DNA from 3 places in the Cupriavidus sp. FW305-26 genome. Region 3 is predicted to be linked to each of the others. Evidence: predicted binding sites of a transcription regulator. Region 3 holds the regulator's gene; each other region holds the start of a gene.
What was found. The regulator FNR, encoded in region 3, switches genes on or off when oxygen is low (the NO sensors DNR and NnrR bind a similar motif). The targets are predictions, from matches to a motif close to TTGATNNNNATCAA.

Region 1 (5,694 bases), on a different contig from region 3:
GCTCTTGTTCACGCTGATGGGTGGCCCGCACATGGGCTTGCTGGCTATCGGCGGCCGCTCGGGAAGATATGGCGGCCGGTCGGGCCCCGGGGGATTCGGCGGCGGTGGCGGCGGCTTTGGCGGTGGTGGTGCTTCCGGCAAGTGGTGATGGCAAACATCAATCACATCTTGCGGCGTCCGCCGAGGGGGCGAAAATGGCGATATTTGGATGTGAAATGGCTGGGCAGCTATGTAACCCTTGGGCCCTATAATTATTTCGATATCTGCCGACATCGAGGCTGCCATGCAGGTGTCGCCGTACGTGTGGCCACGGACAGGCCTCGGTGCATCCGGCCGTGGACTGAGGATTCAAGCACCTGGTGCGGAATCTGCCGGAATTACCACGCGCGTGAGCAAAGGCCATGTGGATCGGCGTGCCTAAAGAAGTCAAGGACAACGAGTACCGGGTTGGCCTGGCGCCTGCCTGCGTGCGCGAACTTGTCAGCCGCGGTCACCAGGTCATGGTCCAGGCCGGGGCCGGGGCCGCGCTTGGCCTTTCCGACGCGCAATACGAAGCGGCTGGCGCGAAGCTGGCTGCCGATGCGAAGGCCGTGTACGACCGGGCCCAGATGATTGTCAAGGTCAAGGAGCCACAACCACGCGAACTGGCGCTGCTCAGGCCCGGGCAGATCCTCTATGCATACCTGCACCTGGCCGCGGACCGTGAGCTGACTGCCGCGCTGCTGCAATCCGGCGCGGTCTGCATCGCCTATGAGACGGTTACGGGGCCTGACGGTGGTCTGCCGCTGCTGGCCCCCATGAGCGAGGTCGCCGGCCGCATGTCAGTCCAGGTGGCGGCAGCCTACCTCGAGAAGCCGAACGGCGGCATGGGACTGCTGCTCGGCGGCGTCCCGGGCGTCGCGCCGGCACATGTCGTGGTGATCGGCGCCGGCGTGGTGGGCGCCAATGCTGTCCAGATCGCGGTTGGCATGGGGGCGCGCGTGACGGTATTGGACAAGAATATCGAACGACTGCGGCATCTGGGCTCCGTGTACGGCAATCGAGTCGTGACGGTCTACTCCAGCGCTGACAGTATCGAGCGCGCGTTGCTCTCGGCCGATGCGGTCATCGGCGCGGTGCTGGTGCCTGGCGCCGAGGCGCCCAGGCTGGTCACGCGTGCGATGGTCGCGCGCATGAAAGCGGGTTCGGTGCTGGTGGATGTGGCGATAGACCAGGGAGGCTGCGCCGAGACATCGCGCCCGACCAGCCATACGGATCCGACCTATGTGGTGGACGGCGTGCTGCACTACTGCGTGACCAACATGCCGGCAGCGGTGGCGAGGACCTCCACCTTTGCCCTGAACAACGCCACGATCGGTCATGCGATGGCCCTTGCCGACAAGGGATGGTCCCGCGCGCTCTCAGACGACCCCTACCTGCGGGCCGGGCTGAATATCTGTCGCGGGAGTGTGACTTATGCGGCCGTCGCAAGCGCCCATGGCTACGCCCATGTACCCGCCGAGCAGGTGCTGACCTGAGCGCGGCCGCCAGTATCGGCCGACACGTTGCTGTCGGCCACCCCTGGTGCAGCAGCACTGCCATGAGCCGAATCACAGCGGTGTGGCTGGCTTGGTTGACTGGCATCAACCCGCATGTCCTTGCGACCGCTAATTTGGGATGAACCACAGCCGAAGCCGAGGTCGCCATGTACCGCCGCATTCTCCTAGCCCTCGATGGCAGCCGTTCATCCTTGAATGCCCTGGAGCAGGCCGTGTCGATGGCGCTGACCACCGACGCCGAGGTCAGCGCCATGTTCGTCGTCGACGACAGCGACCTGTTCTTCGAGGTCAGCCCGGGTGACCGGCACTGGCTGATGGCCGACATCATTGCCTATGGCAAGCAGGTGCTGGCTCGTGCCGGCGAGCGCTTCAGTGCCGCCGGCGTGCGCTGGAGCAGCAGGTTGGCCGAGACGCCCGGCACCCCTGCGAAGATTGCCGAGGCGATCATCGCGGAAGCGGACCACTGGAGCGCGGACCTGATCGTCATGGGCACACACGGCCATCGCGGCGTGCGGCGCATGGTGCTGGGCTCGGTCTCGGAGCACGTGGTCAGCAAGACGGTTCGCCCCGTGCTGCTCGTTCGGCAGCAGTCGCGCGGCGATACGCCCTGACCGTTCGGTTCCGGCCTGCGAAAACCCCAATAATTCTTGCGGAGTGACGCAAATGCAGGTTTCAAGAAGCCTTGGCCTCGGCCTGTCGTCGCTGGCGATTGCCGTTGCGGCGGCGGGTTGCGCCACTCGCGCCGCGCCCGCTGGCGTGCAGATCATGGAGCAGCACGGCGTTTCCTACGTATCGGGTGGAGACGATGAGGCGGGCATGCAAAGCATGCTGGCCATCGCCGCGCGTTTCAATGTACGGCTGACGATGGTGGATGCCGGGCGCGGGAAGCCGCTGGGCGGTGCCACGGTGGTCGTGGCCAGCCAGGAGGGCCGCCCCGTGCTGCACACTACGGCTAGCGGGCCGCTGTTCTATATGCGACTCAGGCCGGGTGCCTATCGGCTCGCGGTCGGCTACCAGGGGCGGGACCAGATGCGCGACATCGTCGTCGCTGGCGAGCCGCTCGAGGTGACGTTCCGGCTGCCGGTCAATACGCTCGAGGACGACTGGCTGCTCTGCGCCACGACACCCTGTCCGCGTCGCTGAGCCTGCCGCTCGGACGTGTCGCCGCGGGCACGACACCGCGCAAGCAAGTTCGCGGCGGTTCAGGGACGATCCCGCGAAAGAGAAGCGACGGAACTGGAAGGGGAAGAAGAAGCGCTCAGGCTTCGTTCGGGGACAAGCACGCGAGCCGCTCGGCGTGGGCAGGCCTGAATCCGCGAGCCGCAACCCCTGCGCGAAGACTGCCGATGCGCGCGCGACCAGCGGCGGTTGGAGCGCGGTACCGCGGCTTTGACACGTATCAACAGCAGTTGCGCCGGTTGCCCTACGCTGCATTTAACCAGTCCAGACCCGAGTCGCCACAGGCTCCCATCGCCGGAGAAACCGCTATGTACCAGCGCATCCTTGTCGCCATGGACGGCGGCGCCGCATCGGAACTTGCCCTGGAACAGGCCATGATCATCGCGCGCGCCGCCAACGCCGAAGTGGAGGTGGTCCATGTGGTCGATGACCGCAGCCCGTTTCTGGATGCCAGCAATCTGGATCCGGTGAGATTGATAGAGGACCTCACGACGGCGGGGCAAAGCGTTCTCGCTGCCGCCGCCGGCCGGCTTGCCGCAGCGGGTATTCGCCACGTAACGCGGCTGCTCGGTAAGCCTATGGTCGAGGGCGACGTTGCTGCCACGATCGCTGCCGAAGCCAATGGCTGGGGCGCTGATCTGGTTGTGATGGGTACGCACGGCCGCCGGGGAGTGCGGCGACTCGTCATGGGCAGCGTCGCGCGAAGCGTGATCAACCTGGCCGTCGCGCCCGTCCTGCTTCTCCGCGCCGAGGAAGCGTAAGCAGGCGAACAGATTTTGGAGGGCATTACGCCAGAGAGCTATGCATACGATCGACTTTTCCGGCGAGACGCCGGATTACTGCCCGACCGGGCCAAGCCTGCGGTGTGCCGTGAAGGTGGATGGCACACCGGCGACCTATGAGATCACTGCCGAGGCGCTTGAGGATCATTTCGGCGCACGCTCGTACCGCAGTGAAGATTTGCTGCCGGCATTCATGAGCAACCGCCAGGACATTGAACGCGTCGCGGGAGCGCTGTTCGAGATGACAGGTGCGCGGCACATCGTGCTGCACAGCGGCCATTTTCGCTTCGCGGTGTGAGGCGCACGTCCTGGCCGGCGGCAGCCGCCACCGGGCGGTGCGCGTCCTTACAAGGAGCTACCCATGAAGAATCGCTTGCAGTCATGCACGCCGGAGAAACGGCCAGGATGGCGCAGGCTTGCCGCCTGCGCGTTGGTGCCGCTATGCACAGCGTGTACCGCCGTACCGGACCTGCTGCGGCCGCCGAAGCCACGCACCGCCGCGCTGGCGGCAGGCAGCCTGGGCCAACTCGTACCTGGTGCCAGCGGTATTGCCTGTAGCGCGGACACGAAGACGGCTTGATGCACGACAAATCCGGGGCGGGGTGGCGATATAGATTCAAGAAAAGCTCCGTCCGGGGCTGCCTGATGGAGTCAATCCATGGACTACGCAACGATCCTGGTTCATCTCGATGCCGGCCGCCGCGTGTACGACCGGCTGCACCTCGCCACCCGGCTGGCGCTGGAGTTTCATTCCACGCTGGTTGGCCTGCTAGCCGTCGGCAAGCCGGATCCCACTGCCGTGCGCTACCTGGTGGACGGTGACCGCAATCTTGCCTCTTACACCGAATGGCGGCATCAGGTCGGCGAGCGGGCCCGTCACGCCCTGATGGGCGCAACGGACGAGGTAACCGTCATTACGGAATGGCGGGCGCCGGACTGGGCCACGGCGGCAACGGTCCAGGCAGAGGCGCATCGGGCGGATCTTGTCATCCTCGGACAGCACGATCCCACTGATGAAGCCGCCTACGCCGAGCCCGGCTTTGTTGAATCCATTGTGCTGGGATGCGGGCGGCCGGTGCTGGTGGTTCCGTATGCGGGCCGGTTCCCGAGCGTTGGCAAGAACATCATGGTGGCGTGGAACGGCAGCCGCGAGTCGGCGCGGGCCATCCGCGATGCGCTCCCGCTCCTGCAGCGCGCGGGCACTGTGGAGGTGGTCTCGTGGACACCGTCTGGGCTTCTGAAGGGGACATGGGTTTCGCCGCCTCAGCATGCCGTGGACTGGCTGGGTCGGCATGGCGTGGCGGTGCAGCTTTGCACGTTTGGAGCGGAAGACGGCGAAGACGTCGGCCAGATGTTACTCTCACACGCCGCGGACCGAAATGCTGACCTGATCGTCATGGGGGCCTACGGGCACAGCCGGGTGCACGAGCTGGTCCTTGGCGGTGTCACCCGCACGTTGCTTGAGTCGATGACAGTGCCGGTCCTGATGTCGCACTGATATTGCCGCAACGCCTCGGCGATGCGATGAAGTGAGGTGCGGTGCGGTTCGGCTGCTGCCAGGGAGCGGGATGTGGGACACAACCGAACACTCCACCAGCTTGCGCGGGGTTTCTGGAATGAGTTCCTTAGGCGTCGGCCGGTATTTCCCGTGTCCGACGGCATGTTTCCATTCGATCCGGCTACCCGAAAGTTTGCCCGCTCGCAAGGTTGCCAGGCGCAGCACAGTGAACAAGAGGCTAGGGTTCCAGCACGTAGGTACCAGGAGCGTCCGCGAGCCCCTGGCCCGGCGCCTGTCGCGTGCAGCGCGCTGTCGAGTGGGCCACTAGCCAGTCATGCCACGCCGGCCACCAGGAACCGTCGCGGTACACAGCTACGTTGAGGAATTGCTCCGGGCTCAGGTAGGGCGCGGCGGGCAATCGCGTATGCACATGGTAGCGCCGGCCCGGGTGGCCCGGCTCGGACACGATGCCTGCGTTGTGGCCGCCCGAGGTCAGCAAGAAGGTCAGTTCAGCCTTGGTCAGTAAGTGCAGCTTGTACACGGAGCGCCAGGGCGAGACGTGGTCGTGTTCGGTGCCAACCACGAAAAGCGGGAGGTCGAGGTCCGACAGGGCGACGGGCTGTCCGCCCACGCACAGCTTGCCGGTGGCCAGCTCATTGCCCAGGAACAGCTTGTGCAGGCATTCCGAATGCAGGCG
Region 2 (5,694 bases), on a different contig from region 3:
CCCATGCCGCCGGTGTTGGGGCCGGCGTCGGCATCCAGCAGGCGCTTGTGGTCCTGGCTGGTGGCCAGCGCCAGCACGTTCTTGCCGTCGACCAGCACGATAAAGCTGGCTTCCTCGCCGTCCAGGAACTCTTCGATCACCACGCGCGCGCCGGCGTCGCCGAGCTTGTTGTCGGCCAGCATCATGTCGACCGCGGTGTGCGCTTCTTCCAGCGACATCGCCACCACCACGCCCTTGCCCGCGGCCAGGCCGTCGGCCTTGATCACGATCGGAGCGCCCTGGGCGTCGATGTAGGCGTGCGCCTGGGTGGCGTCGGAGAAGGTCTGGTAAGCGGCGGTCGGGATGCCGTGGCGCTCCATGAACGCCTTGGCGAAGTCCTTGGACGATTCCAGCTGCGCGGCAGCCTGGGTCGGCCCGAAGATGCGCAGGCCCTTGGCGCGGAAGATATCGACAATGCCGGCGGCCAGCGGGGCCTCGGGGCCAACCACGGTGAAGGCCACGCCCTCGCGCTCGGCAAAGGCGGCGATGACCTCGGGGTCGGTCAGCGGAACATTCTGCAGGCGCTTGTCGAGCGCGGTCCCGCCGTTGCCCGGCGCCACGTACACCACCTGCACCTTGGGGGACTGGGCCAATTTCCAGGCCAGCGCGTGTTCACGTCCACCCGAGCCGACAACCAATACTTTCATGATCACTGCCAGAAAAGAAACACATACTAAAAGGCGGCGGCCTGGGCTGTGTCCGGGGCGCCGCCGATGGGGGCTTGTTGCAGCTTAGTCTTCGATCACCGCGTTGGTGAAGACTTCCTGCACGTCGTCCAGGTTTTCCAGGGCGTCGAGCAGTTTCTGCATCTTGGCCGCGTCGTCGCCGGCAAAGCTGACTTCGTTCTGCGGCTTCATCACCACGTCGGCCACCTCCGCCTTGAAGCCGGCGGCTTCCAGTGCGGCCTTGACCGCCGAGAAATCGTTGGGCGGGCAGGTGACTTCGATCGAACCGTCGTCGTTGGTGACGACGTCGTCGGCGCCGGCTTCGAGCGCGGCTTCCATCAGCTTGTCTTCCGGCGTGCCGGGGGCATACAGGAACTGGCCGCAGTGGGTGAACATGAACGCCACCGAACCTTCGGTGCCCATGTTGCCGCCGTGCTTGGAGAACGCATGGCGCACTTCGGCCACGGTGCGGGTGCGGTTGTCGGTCAGGCAGTCGACGATGATGGCCGCGCCGGCCAGGCCGTAGCCTTCGTAGCGGATTTCTTCGTAGTTGGCGCCTTCCATGCCGCCCACGCCGCGCTGGATCGCGCGCTGGATGTTGTCCTTGGGCATGTTCGCGTCCATGGCCTTGTCGATCGACAGGCGCAGGCGCGGGTTGGAGTCGACATCGCCGCCGCCGAGCTTGGCGGCAACGGTGATTTCCTTGATCAGGCGGGTCCAGATCTTGCCGCGCTTGGCGTCAGCGGCGGCCTTCTTGTGTTTGATATTGGCCCATTTCGAGTGACCGGCCATGATTCTCTCCGAAGCGGAATGCGGTGATCTGCGGTGATGTTGTGCGGGGTTGCCATGCGCGCCGTGGCCGGGGTGGCAAAGCCCTCGGACAGCGCGCGCCAGGTGACGGATATGCCTGGCGGCTGGCTATAATCAGCCCAGGATTTTATCACGCGGGCCTGCCCGCGCCGCTGCCGTGGCGAGTCCCGCGGTGCCAGACCTCAAAACCCCAGGAACATCATGGCCGACCCCATCCTCATCGCCAAGAACGCCGAACATGAACTGGTGCTGCTGCCGCAGATGGGCAACCGGCACGGGCTGATCACCGGCGCCACCGGCACCGGCAAGACCGTCACGCTGCAGACCCTGGCGCAGGGCTTCTCGCGACTGGGCGTGCCGGTCTTCATGGCGGACGTCAAAGGTGACTTGACCGGCATTTCGCAGGCTGGCCAGCCGTCCGACAAGCTCAAGCAGCGCCTGGCCGACCTGAACCTGCCGGAGCCGGCATGGGGCGCGTGCCCGACCACGCTGTGGGACGTGTTCGGCGAGAAGGGCCACCCGGTGCGCGCCACGGTTTCGCACATGGGCCCGCTGCTGCTGTCGCGCATGCTGGAGTTGAACGACACCCAGCAGGGGGTGCTGAACCTGGTGTTCCGCATTGCCGACGCCAATGGCCTCCTGCTGCTCGATGCCAAGGACCTGCGCGCCATGCTGCAGTACGTCGGCGACAACGCCGGCCAGTTCACCACCGAGTACGGCAATATCTCGGCCGCCTCGATCGGCGCCATCCAGCGCGGGCTGATCGCGCTGGAATCGCAGGGTGGGGATGTCTTCTTCGGTGAGCCGATGCTGAACCTGGAAGACTTCATCCAGACCGAGAAGGGCCAGGGCGTGGTCAATATCCTGGCCGCCGACAAGCTGATGAACGCGCCGCGGCTGTACGCGACCTTCTTGCTGTGGATGCTGTCCGAGCTGTTCGAGAAGCTGCCCGAGGCCGGCGACCTGGACAAGCCCAAGCTGGTGTTCTTCTTCGACGAGGCCCACCTGCTGTTCAACGATGCGCCCAAGGCGCTGCTCGACAAGATCGAGCAGGTGGTGCGGCTGGTGCGTTCCAAGGGCGTGGGCGTGTACTTCGTCACGCAGAACCCGATCGACATCCCCGACACCGTGCTGGGCCAACTGGGCAACCGCGTGCAGCATGCGCTGCGCGCCTTTACCCCGCGCGACCAGAAGGCGGTCAAGGTGGCGGCCACCACCATGCGCGCCAACCCCAAGCTGGACCTGGAAACCGCGATCGGCGAACTGGGCGTGGGCGAGGCCCTGGTGTCGTTCCTGGATGCCAAGGGCACGCCCTGCGTGACCGAGCGCGCCTGGGTGCTGGCACCGGGCAGCCGCATCGGCCCGGCGACGGAGGAAGAGCGCAAGCAGCTGATCGCCGGTTCGCTCGTGGCGGGCACCTACGAGAAGACCGTGGACCGCGAATCCGCCTATGAAAAGCTGCGCGGCAGCGTGGCGACGGTCGGCAATGGCAACGGCAAGGGCGCCGGAGGCGCGCCGGCGGGGCAGCCAGCGGGCGAGCAGGACAGCGGCTGGCTCGGCACGGCCGGCGACATCTTCGGCACGCTGACCAAGGGCACCGGCAAGACCGGCCGCGGCGATTCGATCCTGGAGTCGATGGCCAAGTCGGCCGCGCGCACGGTGGGCTCGCAGGTCGGGCGCGAGCTGATCCGCGGCGTGCTGGGGAGCCTGCTGGGCAAGAAGAAGTAAAGACCCGGACTGACGCAATGACGGAAAGGGCCGCACGATGCGGCCCTTTCCCTTAGCGACGCTGCGCTTGTTGCTGCGCCTTGGCCGCTGCCGCATCCTCGCGCATCTTGCGCGCGAACATCCGCGCAAAGAACCACCCCATGCCGATGATGAAGACGATCACGCCCAGGCTCATCAGGCCGGTGCTGGTACTGAACAGGATCTTGAAGGCTTCCATGCTTGGCTCCCTTTGCTTTGGCGATGGCCGCCGGCGAGGTCTCGCCGGCGCCTGCCGCCAGTGTAGGGAGCCCTGTGGCGCGGACTATTGAGGCCGGTCAAGCGCAAGCCAGCCCGCCGCGCGCCACTCAGTTCTTGGTGCCGAACAGGCGGTCGCCCGCATCGCCCAGGCCCGGCACGATGTAGGCGTGCTCGTCGAGATGGCTGTCGAGCGAGGCCACGAACAGCTGCACGTTCGGATGCGCCTTCTGGAACACTTCCACGCCCTCGGGCGCCGCCACCAGCGCAACGAAGGTGATGGCCTCGTCCTTCACGCCGCGCCGCTTGAGCACATCCACGGCATGCGCAGCCGAATAGCCCGTGGCGACCATCGGGTCGCACAGGATGAAGCTGCGGTCCTCCACGTCGGGCAGCCGCACCAGGTATTCCACCGGGCGGTGCTGCTCGTCGCGGTACACGCCGATATGGCCGATGCGCGCCGACGGGATCAGCTCGACCAGGCCGTCGCTCATGCCCACGCCCGCGCGCAGCACTGGCACGATGGTCAGCTTCTTGCCGGCGATCACCGGCGCGTCCAGCTCCACCAGCGGCGTCTCGATGCGGCGCGTGGTCAGCGGCAGGTTGCGGGTGATCTCATAGCCCATCAGCAGCGTGATCTCGCGCAGCAGTTCGCGGAAGGTGCGCGTCGACGTTTCCTTGTCGCGCATGTGCGAGAGCTTGTGCTGGATCAGCGGGTGGTCGAGGATGAACAGGTTGGGAAAGCGCGGGTCTTGTTTCATGGCTGGCGGCGAGGGCTCGGCGGGATAGGGGCAAGCAGGTGAAGCGGGCGGCGAGATCGGGTCGACCAGCGCGCCGCGCCGTTGCAGCCGGATTGTAATGGAAGCGGGCCGCCCTGCCCGTGGCTTCGCTTCCGGGACCCGCCCACGCCAGCGCCGCCGGCGGGCTCCCTGAACCGCCGGGAGCGTCCGGCGGCGCCTTGCGCTAGTCAAGCGCGCGGTTCTTCGACTCGATATCCACCATGTAGATGGCGATCGCCGCCACGGCAAGAAATGACGAAAGCAGCGCCAGGGCGAGGGTGAACTGGCTGGCCATGATCGGTGCAATGATGGACGGCGCGAACAGGCCGCCAAAGCGCGCCATCGCACCCGCAGTGCCCATCCCGCTGGCGCGCAGGTCGGTCGGGTACACCTCGGGCGTGAAGGCGTAGAGGGCGCCCCAGGTACCGAGCAGCGAGAAGCTCATCAGCAGGGTCGAGCCGACGATAAGCGCGGTGGACGTACCCAGGCTGTAGAGCATGCAGCCTGCCGCGCTGAGCAGCAGGAAGCCGATCAGGGTCGGCTTGCGGCCCCAGCGCTCGACGCCGTGCGCGGCCAGCGCGAACCCGGGGAGCTGCACCAGCGCGAGCACGATCAGGAAGACCTGGCCGCGCATGAAGCCAAAGCCCTGGCCCGCCAGCTTGACCGGCAGATAGACGAAAACGCCGTAGTAGGCGATCGAGATAAGCGCCCAGGCGGCAAGCAGGCAGATGGTGCGGCGCCGGCAGCCGCGCGCGAACAGCGCAAAGACCGACTTGCGCTCCATCGGCTGCGGCTCCAGGTTGCCGATTTCAACGGACACGCGATTGGCGGTGGCGACACGCTGCAGCACCGCGCGCGCCTCGGCCGAGCGACCCGATTTATTCAGGTAGAGCGGAGACTCGGGAACAAAGAAGCGGAACACCACGCCGACCAGGGCCGGGATGCCCGTGACGAGGAAAATCAGCCGCCAGGCATCATTGCCTCGCGACACGGCGATCAGCGCAAGAATGGCGAGCAGGATCGTGCCGACGGCCCAGAACGACTCCAGCAGGACCAGCCAGCGACCGCGCCGGTCCGAGGGCAGGAACTCGGCCATCATGGTGTAGTCGACGGGCAGCGTGCCGCCGACGCCGATGCCGGTCAGGAAGCGCAGCAACAGCAGCCACTGGAAGTCCGGTGCGAAAGCGGAAGCGACACCGCAGATGGCGTCGATGACCACCGCCATCATCAGCACGGGCCGGCGGCCGATCCTGTCAGCCAGCCGGCCGAACACGAAAGCGCCGATCAGCATGCCGACAAAGAACATCGTCCCGGTCTGCAGAGCGGTCGGTACGGGAATGCCAAAGGTCGCCGCAATCGACGGCGCGGTGAAGCCGATCGACAGCACCTGCATCGCGTCAGCCAGCCAGACCAGGCCGAAGATGACGAAGAGCCGATAC
Region 3 (5,694 bases):
CGGATTGGGTGCGGCTGGTTCGGTGGAAGCGGCCTCAGCGGCATCGTCGGCTGCAGCTTGCAGCGGTTGCGCGTCAAAGCCATTGGCGCCTTGGTCGACCGGGCCGGTCGTCTCGGCTTCGTTTGCGACGGATGCTTCAGCCACATCCGCCGCATGCGCGGCGGGGTTGGCAAAAGCCTCTTCGTCGGCGCTGGCCGCCTTGTTTGCAGCCAGGTCTTCAAAATTGATGGCCTGCTGTTCCAGCAGGGTTGCCTGCGCCTGCGCCTGGGCATCTTCCAGCGGCGGCAGCTCATCCAGCGTACGCAGGCCAAGATCGTCCAGGAACGCCTTGGTGGTCGCATACAGCGCCGGCCTGCCCGGCACGTCGCGGTGTCCGATCACCTCGATCCAGCTGCGGTCCTCAAGCTTCTTGATGACTTCCGTGCTGACCGTCACGCCGCGGATTTCCTCGATATCGCCGCGGGTCACCGGCTGCCGGTAGGCAATGATCGCCAGTGTTTCCATCACCGCGCGCGAATATTTTGGCGGCTTTTCTGGATTCAGCCGATCCAGGTATTCACGCATTTCCGGCCGGCTCTGGAAGCGCCAGCCGCTGGCCAGGGCCACCAGTTCCACGCCGCGCGGCCGCCAGTCCTGGCGCAGTTCATCAAGCAGCACGCGGATGGTGTCTGCGCCGACGTCGTCGTCAAACAGCCGCCGCAGATCATTGACGCGCAACGGTTCCTGCGCGCAGATCAGCGCCGTCTCGAGGACGATCTTCGCCTCTTGGGTATTCATGTTGATGGTGTGCAGCCTGTCTTTGCACCTGCTCCCGGACGGATCCGGGGCACCGGAGATTTTGGATACAGCGGTGCGAAAGCCACCGCCATCTCATTGCGCAGCTAGCCGGATACCTGCTGCATCCAAGCCGTGCACTTCCCTATCTTTGCATCGAGTTGCCGGGCGTTCCGGCAGGAGATCGTTCGCATGCCGTTATGGGCCAGCCAGCGAACCTCTTGCGTAGCGCGTCCGCACATACCGGACGTCGCTGTCAGCGAACTGAAGGCCTCGGACGCAAGAAAAACGGGTATCGGGAGCAAGGCCGGCATCGCCAACACCGCAGTGCCAGCCGGACTTTTGAACCAGATCTTTTGAACCGGATGGACTGTGGGGACGGGACGGGCATCGAAAACCTTCCGCTTCCCCTGCCCTGAACTCACCTTCTGGTATGAAGGCCGCCTGGCGCTGCTCGCCCGCTGCTTACCGCGGCTCACAAGACACCGCGCGATACCGCAATGTTGGCGATTGTATGGCATTCCCGCCCCCGCCTGCAACCATCATCCGTTGCCGGCGCAGCGCCGGCGCCTCAGAACACCAGGCAGAATCCATGCTCGGCCAGCGAATGTGGCAACAGCACCGCTCGCGCAATGCCAAGGCCGCCGAACGCCATTACCGCCAGGCCGGCCCCCAGGCGCACGCCGGGACGTCGCGACAGCGTACGCAAATAGCCTGACAGGCCGGAGAGCACCAGCAGGTTAGGCAGTGTGCCGAGCCCGAACACGCCCATCACGAGTGCGCCGGACGCCGCATTGCCCGCCAGCAGCGCGAGCGTGAGCGCCCCATAGACCATGCCGCACGGCACCAGCCCCCACGCCAGGCCCACGCCGTATCGCCGCGTCAGGCCGCCGCGTGCGCGCACAAAGGACGGCATGCCGCGTGCCACGCCACCCAGCCGGCGCGCCACCGCTGCGCTGGCACGCGACGCCAGCCGCTCCAGCCAGTCGACGGTAAACGTGTTGCCGCGCAGCAACCGCCAGCCCGACCACAGCAGCATGACGCTGCCCGCGCCGAACAGCCAGCGCTGCACCGGCAGATAGTCCTGTTTCCACGCCGAAGCACCGACCGCGCCTAGCGCGGCCCCAAGCAGCATATAGGTCGAGATCCGGCCTAGGTGCATTATCAGCAACTCGCCGAGCCAGGCGGCACGGCTGGGCACCAGACTGATCGTCGCCGCCGCGCCGTGACGCTGCTCCACGGCCAGCGCCACGCCGCCGCACATGGCGGCGCAGTGGACCCCGCCCAGCAAAGCCAGCAGAAAAACGCTGATCAGTACGCCAAGTGTCAATTCTCACTCCCTACCACATCACATCGCACGGTAAAATGCCGTTATCGCGCCCTCGCTGCCATTTCTAGCAGGTTCCAATTGCTCACCTCCATTCCCATTACCGAGATGTCACCACGCTGCTCCACCTGTGCGATGGGGCAGCTGTGCCTTCCGGTCGGCATGTCGCAGCAAGACCTCGCCAAGATGGACACGCTGGTTCAGGAACGCATCCGTGTGCACAAGGGTGAAACCCTGTATCGCATGGGCGATCCACTCACCGCGGTCTATGCCGTGCGCTTTGGCACGCTCAAGACCCACGTCACCACTGAAGACGGCCGCTCGCAGATTACCGGCTTCCACCTGCCCGGCGAAATTGTCGGTCTCGACGGGCTGGGCGAGATGCAGCATGCCTCCGATGCCGCCGCGCTGGAGGACACGGAAGTCTGCGTGGTCCGCATGAGCGAGTTGCAGTCCCTGTCGGCAGACCTGCCGTCGCTGCAGCAGCAGTTCCTGCGCCTGATGGGCAAGGAAATCACGCATGACCAACTGATGCTGGTCACGCTGGGCTCGATGCGCGCCGAGGAACGGCTTGCCGCCTTCCTGATCAACCTCTCTGAGCGCCTGTCGGCACGCGGCTATTCGGCGTCCGAGTTCGTGATGCGCATGAGCCGCGAAGAGATCGGCAGCTACCTGGGCCTGAAGCTCGAAACCGTCAGCCGCCTGTTCTCCCGCTTTGCCGAAGCCGGCCTGATCCAGATTCGCCAGCGCCACGTCAAGCTCGTGGACATCGACGGCATCAAGCAGCTCTACAGCCGCTCCTGCTAAGCGGCCAAGGCGCTGCCAGGCACCGCATGCGGACATGGCAGCGCAGACCTCACACCGATCCGCTTATTCCAGTTCGTCGGTATCGCTGAGCCGCGTCGGCATGGTGTAGAGCGTCAGTCCGCTGGACAACGCGCAGAACACCCAGGCCATCAGGAAGCCAACGGTGTAGACCGATTCGCGGGACGCTTCGATCGGCTGGCCGAAGAAGTTCAGGTCACCGGGATCCACCACCGAAAACACCGTCGCGGTCGCGAACCCGGCCATCAGGAACGCCGGCCAGAGTACCCACATCAGCCAGCGCAACCTCATGGCTGCCTCACAGCGGCAGCCTTGGGCGGCGCGGCGTCGGCCTTCTCGACCACCAGGCCATGGCGCGTTGCACCCTGCACCGGCATGTCCGGATGCGTGGATGCCAGCCAGATCGTCACGCCACACGCCACCATCGCCACCAGCGGGCCGCTCATCAACAGCCACGGCCACGGCTCCTTCCACCACGGATTGCCTTGCTGACTCATCTTGCCCCCTTCATCTTGACGACCTAGCTTCACAAATCGCGCGGCACGATGAAACTGGTGGATTGCCGGATTTCGGCATGCCCCCGCTCCGTGCCTTCGCTCGTCACCGTCACGTTGATCTTGTGCGTGCCCTGCGCCGCGGCCTCGATCGGCACGCGGATCCGGATCGGCAGCAACCGGTTGGACGTCGGCGCCAGCGATTCGGCCTGCTTGTCGTATTCCACGGTCAGGTTCTTCAGTTCGTCGCTGTCGGCGCGCACGCTGATCTGCATCGGCGCTTCGGTGGTGTTGATCAGCTGCAGGCGATAGACATTCTCGATCCAGCGGCCTTCCACTTCACGGCCGAGCGCACCACGGTCGCGGATGATGTCGACCTTCAGCGGCGTGCGCAGCGCGATCGAAGCCATGAACCCGGCCAGCAACGCCACCCAGATCACGGAATAAATGACCACGCGCGGGCGCAGCAGGCGCTTGCGTGATGCCGCCGCGGACAAGCCCTTGCGCATCGCGTTTTCCGAGGTGTACCGGATCAGGCCGCGCGGATATTCCATCTTGTCCATGACCTGGTCGCAGGCGTCGATGCAGGCGCCGCAGCCGATGCACTCGTACTGCAGGCCGTCGCGGATATCGATGCCCGTCGGGCACACCTGCACGCAGATGCTGCAGTTGACGCAGTCGCCAAGCCCCGCCTTGTGGTGGTCGGTCTTGCGCGACCGACTTCCGCGCGGCTCGCCGCGGCCGACGTCGTAGGTCACGACATAGGTATCGCGATCCACCATCACGCTCTGGAAACGCGCATACGGGCACATGTACTTGCACACCTGCTCGCGCATGAAGCCCGCATTGCCCCAGGTGGCGAACGCGTAGAACAGCATCCAGAACGACTGCCACGGCCCCAGCGACAGGCTGAGCACCTCGCCGCCCAGTTCGCGGATCGGTGCGAAATAGCCGATGAAGGTAAAGCCGGTCCAGAGCGCAATCAGCACCCACAGGAAGTGCTTGGTCGCCTTGAGACGGAACTTGCGCAGGCTCCACGGATCGCCATCGAGCCGGATGCGGGCGATGCGGTCGCCTTCGACCCGCCGCTCGATCCACATGAAGATCTCGGTGTAGACCGTCTGCGGACAGGCATAGCCGCAGAACAGCCGCCCCGCGATCGCCGTGAACAGGAACAGCGCCAGCGCCGAGATGACCAGCAGCACCGCCAGGTAGATGACGTCCTGCGGCCACAGCACCAGCCCGAAGATGTAGAACTTGCGCTCGCCAAGGTCAAACAGCACGGCCTGGCGGCCATTCCATTGGAGCCAGGGCGTGCCGTAGTAGATCAGCTGGGTCAGGATCACCAGCCAGACCCGCCAGCTGGAGAATGCGCCCGTCACCGAGCGCGGGTAGATCTTGCGGCGGACCTCGTAGAGCGTTTCGTCAGAGGTCTCGCCCGGCGCAGCGGCCGACCGTTGCAGGTCGGCCGCCCGGGCCATTTCTTCGGTCCCGGGTGCGTTCATGGGCATGCTCTCCCGCGAGCTGCCAGCGCCCGCTCACATGAGTCGTCGGTCATTGCCCGGCTCCGCCCCCAGTATTGGACAGACCCCAGACATAGGCCGTCAGCATCCGGATGCGTTCAGGCGTCAGGATCTCCTCATGCGCAGGCATGTGGTTGTTATGGCCCTTCAGGATTGCGTCGACGATACTGCCTTCCGAGCTGCCATACAGCCAGACGTTGTCCGCCAGGTTGGGCGCGCCGAGCGCCTGGTTGCCCTTGCCGCCGGCGCCGTGGCATGCCACGCAGGTCGTCTTGAAGGCGCCCTCGCCACGCGACGCACGGATCGGGTCCGACGACAGGCCCGACAGCGAGCGCACGTATTGCGCCACGTCGCCCGCCTGCTTGGCGTCGATGGCCGCGGCAAACGGCGGCATCACGCCATTGCGGCCCTTGGTGATGGTCTGCTGGATGATGTCGGGTTCGCCACCATAGAGCCAGTCGCTGTCTGTCAGGTTCGGAAAGCCGCGGCTACCGCGCGCGTCCGAGCCGTGGCATTGTGCGCAGTAGTTCAGGAACAGGCGCTGGCCGATCTCGCGCGCCTGCGGATCCGCCGCCACCTGCTTGACGTCCATCTTCAGGTACTTGGAGTAGATCTCGTTCTGCATTTTCTCCTGCGCCGCGCGGTGCGCGGCAAGTTCGCCCTGCGTGGAGAACTTCAGCACGCCGGCATACGAACCCAGTCCCGGATACAGCACCAGGTAGGCCAGGCTGAAGATGCAGGCCAGCAGGAA

Region 1: AC3WQZ_RS12260 (universal stress protein) is a predicted target of FNR. The motif match lies at 2,928-2,941, and genes of this name have one in related genera.
Region 2: AC3WQZ_RS06985 (DUF3149 domain-containing protein) is a predicted target of FNR. The motif match lies at 3,547-3,560, and genes of this name have one in related genera.

What each region holds. Positions count from the first base shown of each region.
Region 1 covers NZ_JBYTAH010000017.1:17,597-23,290, reverse strand. Annotated here, with positions in the region: gene AC3WQZ_RS12280 (TPM domain-containing protein) at 1-148, shown strand, start outside; gene ald (alanine dehydrogenase) at 402-1,517, shown strand; gene AC3WQZ_RS12270 (universal stress protein) at 1,685-2,149, shown strand; gene AC3WQZ_RS12265 (carboxypeptidase-like regulatory domain-containing protein) at 2,202-2,681, shown strand; gene AC3WQZ_RS12260 (universal stress protein) at 3,026-3,478, shown strand; gene AC3WQZ_RS12255 (DUF1488 family protein) at 3,519-3,797, shown strand; gene AC3WQZ_RS12250 (universal stress protein) at 4,158-4,997, shown strand; gene AC3WQZ_RS12245 (PHA/PHB synthase family protein) at 5,236-5,694, opposite strand, start outside.
Region 2 covers NZ_JBYTAH010000007.1:134,830-140,523, forward strand. Annotated here, with positions in the region: gene purD (phosphoribosylamine--glycine ligase) at 1-686, opposite strand, end outside; gene AC3WQZ_RS06975 (YebC/PmpR family DNA-binding transcriptional regulator) at 771-1,496, opposite strand; gene AC3WQZ_RS06980 (helicase HerA-like C-terminal domain-containing protein) at 1,716-3,242, shown strand; gene AC3WQZ_RS06985 (DUF3149 domain-containing protein) at 3,295-3,459, opposite strand; gene upp (uracil phosphoribosyltransferase) at 3,587-4,237, opposite strand; gene AC3WQZ_RS06995 (MFS transporter) at 4,440-5,694, opposite strand, start outside.
Region 3 covers NZ_JBYTAH010000025.1:33,640-39,333, reverse strand. Annotated here, with positions in the region: gene scpB (SMC-Scp complex subunit ScpB) at 1-777, opposite strand, end outside; gene AC3WQZ_RS15700 (sulfite exporter TauE/SafE family protein) at 1,346-2,104, opposite strand; gene fnr (fumarate/nitrate reduction transcriptional regulator Fnr) at 2,183-2,908, shown strand; gene AC3WQZ_RS15690 (hypothetical protein) at 2,972-3,217, opposite strand; gene AC3WQZ_RS15685 (membrane protein) at 3,214-3,423, opposite strand; gene ccoG (cytochrome c oxidase accessory protein CcoG) at 3,453-4,925, opposite strand; gene ccoP (cytochrome-c oxidase, cbb3-type subunit III) at 4,975-5,694, opposite strand, start outside.